DNA from 2 places in the Priestia sp. SB1 genome. Region 1 is predicted to be linked to the other one. Evidence: a T-box and tRNA genes for the amino acid it is inferred to sense, from the RefSeq annotation. Region 1 holds a T-box; the other holds one or more tRNA genes.
The links. The T-box of region 1 lies ahead of WKH56_RS04095 (valine--tRNA ligase). A T-box ahead of a tRNA ligase gene usually reads a tRNA of that ligase, here a tRNA-Val.
Positions count from the first base shown of each region.

Region 2: it encodes a tRNA-Val, which carries the amino acid that the T-box ahead of WKH56_RS04095 (valine--tRNA ligase) is inferred to sense. The anticodon was not compared.

Region 1 covers NZ_JBBJSS010000001.1:785,539-788,007, reverse strand. Annotated here, with positions in the region: gene ysxE (spore coat protein YsxE) at 1-400, shown strand, start outside; gene WKH56_RS04100 (hypothetical protein) at 412-609, opposite strand; T-box leader at 839-1,083, shown strand; gene WKH56_RS04095 (valine--tRNA ligase) at 1,166-2,469, shown strand, end outside.
Region 2 covers NZ_JBBJSS010000003.1:766,485-768,953, reverse strand. Annotated here, with positions in the region: gene WKH56_RS14400 (Lrp/AsnC family transcriptional regulator) at 1-223, shown strand, start outside; gene WKH56_RS14395 (arylamine N-acetyltransferase family protein) at 251-1,006, opposite strand; tRNA gene WKH56_RS14390 (tRNA-Val) at 1,341-1,412, shown strand; gene WKH56_RS14385 (DEAD/DEAH box helicase) at 1,581-2,469, shown strand, end outside.

The DNA of each region.
Region 1 (2,469 bases):
CGAACGGGGAAATGGTTTTTTTATTAACTTTGAACATGCAAAAGATGCTTCGCCGATTTATGATTTGGTCTCATTTTATTTCCGTACTCTTCGCACGTACCCAGTAACTACCTATGACAGCTATGAGTGGTTTAGTACGTATGAAAAACATTTTGCTCTCAGAGAAGAGGAAAGACTGCTTTTGCACAGTTATTTAGCGTTTCCAGAACCCTTGTATCAGTGTATCGTTCAATATAGGCAGCATAAAGAAAGTAAAACGGAGCTTGAACATATGCAGTCATTTATTCGAGCATACTGGCTGACGAAAAACATTGAACAGCTCAATATTAAAATATTTGAAGTAGATCAGCAAAAAAAAATGGCAGCGGAAGCAGCTGCACAAGCCCAAGCGAACGAATAGCGCTTGGGTTTTTAAATCCAGTCCGAATATAAAGCAACCGCTAGTATGGCAAGCAGTGCCAACAACAGTACATCAAAGGTTGTGGGGAAGAATAGTGTACGTATACCTTGAAAAATTGTTAAAGGAACAATAAACTGTCCACAAGCCGCTCCTGCTGTTTTGAGCCACCGCTGCAGCTGATACGAATTTACATTTATTCGTTTCTTCATTTGTACATGCCCCTTTCAATCCACGTGCCCAGGTTAAAGTAAGTATATGAAAAAAGAAAGAAATGGTGCCATTTTTTTGAGCGGAATTTCATTTTATTTCCAAAATTAGCGAGTGAATGAAAAAATAAAGAGCAGAACAAAAAAATTATGAATATAATCATAAAAAAATGGAGAAGATTATTGACGATTCAACATTTTTTCATATAGTATAATTAAGAGAAATTCATACATAAATACAGTGAATAGGAAGAGTACGGGATGTTCGTCTTTCAGAGAGAGAAATCAGCTGCTGTGAGATTTCTTAAGAATGTGCACTCGGAATGTCGCCTATGAGTAGCTTTTTTGAACAGCTGCATAGCTCAGTAGAAAAAGCCGGTTAATCAACCGTTATGAAATGAAGTGTATAGGCTTATCAAACGGGATACGTCTATAAAAAAAGGTGGTACCGCGAAATCAACTCCTTTCGTCCTTTTATTAGGAAAGGAGTTTTTTTATGTTTATAAAAGCTTTACACAGTTTCTAAAGACTGAAACTTTATATTATGGAGGTATACATTATGTCTGAAAAAGAAGTGACTCTTCCAACGAAGTATGATCCAAAAGCCGTTGAAGAAAATCGTTATCAGTATTGGTTAGACGGGAAGTTTTTTGAAGCAACAAATGACCCTGAAAAAGAGCCATATACAATTGTAATTCCACCCCCAAACGTAACGGGTAAGCTGCATTTAGGCCACGCTTGGGATACAACGTTACAAGACATCTTAACGCGTATGAAGCGCATGCAAGGCTATGACGTTTTATGGCTTCCTGGCATGGACCATGCGGGGATTGCAACGCAGGCAAAAGTAGAAGAAAAGCTTCGCAGCGAAGGGAAAAGCCGCTACGATCTAGGCCGCGAAAATTTTGTAGCCGAAACGTGGAAATGGAAAGAAGAATATGCAAGCTTTATTCGCCAGCAGTGGTCGAAGCTAGGACTTGGCTTAGACTATTCACGCGAGCGCTTCACGCTTGATGAAGGCCTTTCTAAAGCAGTGCGCGAAGTATTCGTAACGCTTTACAAAAAAGGGTTAATCTATCGCGGAGAATATATTATTAACTGGGATCCAGCTACAAAAACAGCTCTTTCAGACATCGAGGTTATTTACAAAGATGTACAAGGTGCGTTTTATCATATGCGCTATCCGTTGGCAGATGGTTCTGGACATATTGAAATCGCAACAACTCGTCCTGAAACAATGCTAGGAGATACGGCTGTAGCTGTTCACCCTGAAGATGATCGCTATAAGCACTTAATCGGCAAAAAGGTTGTCCTTCCGATTGTAGGTCGTGAAATTCCAATCGTAGGCGATGATTATGTAGATATGGAATTCGGTTCTGGTGCGGTAAAAATTACGCCTGCTCATGACCCGAACGATTTTGAAATTGGAAACCGTCATAATTTAGAGCGTATTTTAGTGATGAATCAAGACGGCACGATGAATGACAAAGCAGGTAAATATGAAGGAATGGATCGTTTTGCTTGCCGTAAGCAAATTGTTAAAGACCTTCAAGAAGACGGCGTATTGTTCAACATTGAAGACCACATGCATTCAGTAGGTCACAGTGAACGAAGCGGTGCCGTTGTTGAACCTTATTTATCAACTCAGTGGTTTGTAAAAATGCAGCCGTTAGCAGATAAAGCAGTAGATCTTCAAAAACAAGAAGAAAAAGTAAACTTTGTGCCTGATCGTTTTGAAAAGACATACTTACACTGGATGGAAAATATTCGCGACTGGTGTATTTCGCGTCAGCTTTGGTGGGGACATCGCATTCCAGCTTGGTATCATAAAGAAACTGGAGAAGTATACGTAGATCATGAGGC
Region 2 (2,469 bases), on a different contig from region 1:
AGAGGAATTTGAAGACTTTATTGAGCAAAATGAAGATGTGCTTGAATGTCATCGCGTAACGGGACCGGTTTCTTATTTTATCAAAGCAGCCGTGTCTGGAATGGATGGACTTAGAATGCTCGTGGATGAACTGATTCCTTATGGAAATGTGAATACCTCAATTATTTTAAAGTCGCCTGTAGAAAACAGGATGATTACTCCTATACAAAAACCGACCCCATAAGAGGCCGGTTTTTTGTGTAAGGACATATTAATAAAACCCTTTGATAATATAAAAATGATTTTGCAAAATATCAGGAACTTCTTCTTCTGAAACGTTTCTTTTCGTCTTTTTTCCGCTGTCTGTTACAGTTAGTGTTTCACCAGAGAGGGTAATTCGCCCTGTAGGTGTTGCGATCGTAACAAGGCGTTTGTGTACAAACGGAGAATCAGCTGACGTTTGATTGAACTCACACATGGGAGTAAAGTCTGTCAGTTTCTTAGGAAGCGTAGACACACGGTACAGCGTTTTCCATACATCATCTTCCCATCGCTGCAAATCATACATATGCTCAGCAACGTTTGTCATACGATAAGAGCCGCTTACATCTCTTACTACTTCGCCATTTAAAGGCATTGGCTTGCGAACAGAATCTCCAAATCCAACGTCTACGATATAAGACTGATTTTCAACCGTTACAAGGTTTGTAGCGTGACTTCCTTCAATGGTCCACGTGCCATCGGGTTTTTTGACGGTAGCTGAAACGTACGAGACTTCATAACCGCTTTCTTTTAACAGCCAGCCAAATAAACCGTTTAATTCGTAGCAAAATCCTCCGCGCAAATTTACAATTACTTTTTGAAAGATCCGTTCTAAATCAATGATAATAGGAGTTTGAGACAAAACGTCTAAGTTCTCAAACGGAACATGAAGCATATGCTTGTTCTGTAAAGTAGCTAAGTTTTCATACGTTGGACTATCCGGTTTCTTAGCTAAAAACCGACTAAAATAATAATTAATATTCATCAAATACACCTCTTAGTGAATCATTTCTCTTTGTCTTTAAGCTTAGCAGAATATTCATGTAACAGCGTTTTTTCAATGGTTTCTTTGGAAGCAAATTCTTTCAATCTCAGCTTTTTGTTCTTTACTGACTTCTCTTAAAGGATTAGTGGCTAGAAAACATAGTAGACAGACAAAATCAAAATAAAATTCAGCGTGTGCTTTCATCCCGTCATGCTCCTTTATGGCATATTTTTAGTTTATCAAAAGTAAAGACGGTTCTTCCAACTTGGGGACTGTGGAAAAATAGTTGACAAAATTGGATAACTCTTTCTATAATATAGTCAATACATATCACGAGCGATTAGTTCAGTGGGAGAATACATCCTTGACAGGGATGGGGTCGGGGGTTCGAATCCCTCATCGCTCATACCAAAGCCGTTTTCTTATTAATAAGAGAGCGGCTTTTCTCTTTGGCTTAACAAACCAATGCTATATTAAATCTTGAGCGCGCATACAAGAATTAAAGTATAATGAAACATAGTGCATCAGGTCATGATAAAGATAATCACTAATTTAAAATAAATGAGGGTACAAAATGAATCAAAGAAGTTTTAGTCAATATGGTCTTAGTGACAAGGTAGCTAAGGCGCTTTCTAGCCTGCAATACAATCATCCTACGGAAGTACAAAGTAAGGTGCTTCCCATTGCGCTAGAAGAAAGAGATGTGGTCGTGAAGTCTCAAACAGGAAGTGGAAAAACGGCTTCCTTCGGCATTCCACTGTGTGAATTAGTTAACTGGGAAGAAAATAAGCCCCAAGCCTTAGTGTTAACACCTACACGAGAGCTGGCTGCGCAGGTAAAAGAAGATATTACAAATATCGGCCGTTTTAAGCGAATTAAAGCAGCAGCTGTTTATGGAAAATCACCGTTTGCCAAGCAAAAAGTAGAATTAAAGCAAAAAACACATATTGTTGTAGGTACGCCTGGACGAGTGCTTGATCATATAGAAAAAGAAACGCTGGCATTAGAGAAAATTCGTTATTTGGTTATTGATGAAGCAGATGAAATGCTCAATATGGGTTTTATTGACCAAGTGGAAGCGATTATTCAACATCTTCCTAGTGAGCGTGTAACGATGCTTTTCTCGGCTACGCTTCCGGAAGATATTGAAGAACTGTCTCGCAAATATATGAAGAAGCCGGTTGATGTTGAAATCAAAGCGAACGGATTAACAACAAGCACGATTGACCATTCTGTTATAACAGTACAAAATGAAGGTAAATTTGAACTGCTGAAAGACGTAACTACAGTAGAAAATCCGGACAGCTGCATCATTTTTTGCCGCACGCAAGAGCAGGTAAATACGCTGTTAGATGATTTAGATGATCTTGGATATCCTTGTGATAAAATTCATGGGGCAATGGTGCAAGAAGACCGTTTTGAGGTTATGAATGATTTCAAAAAAGGGAAATTCCGCTATTTAG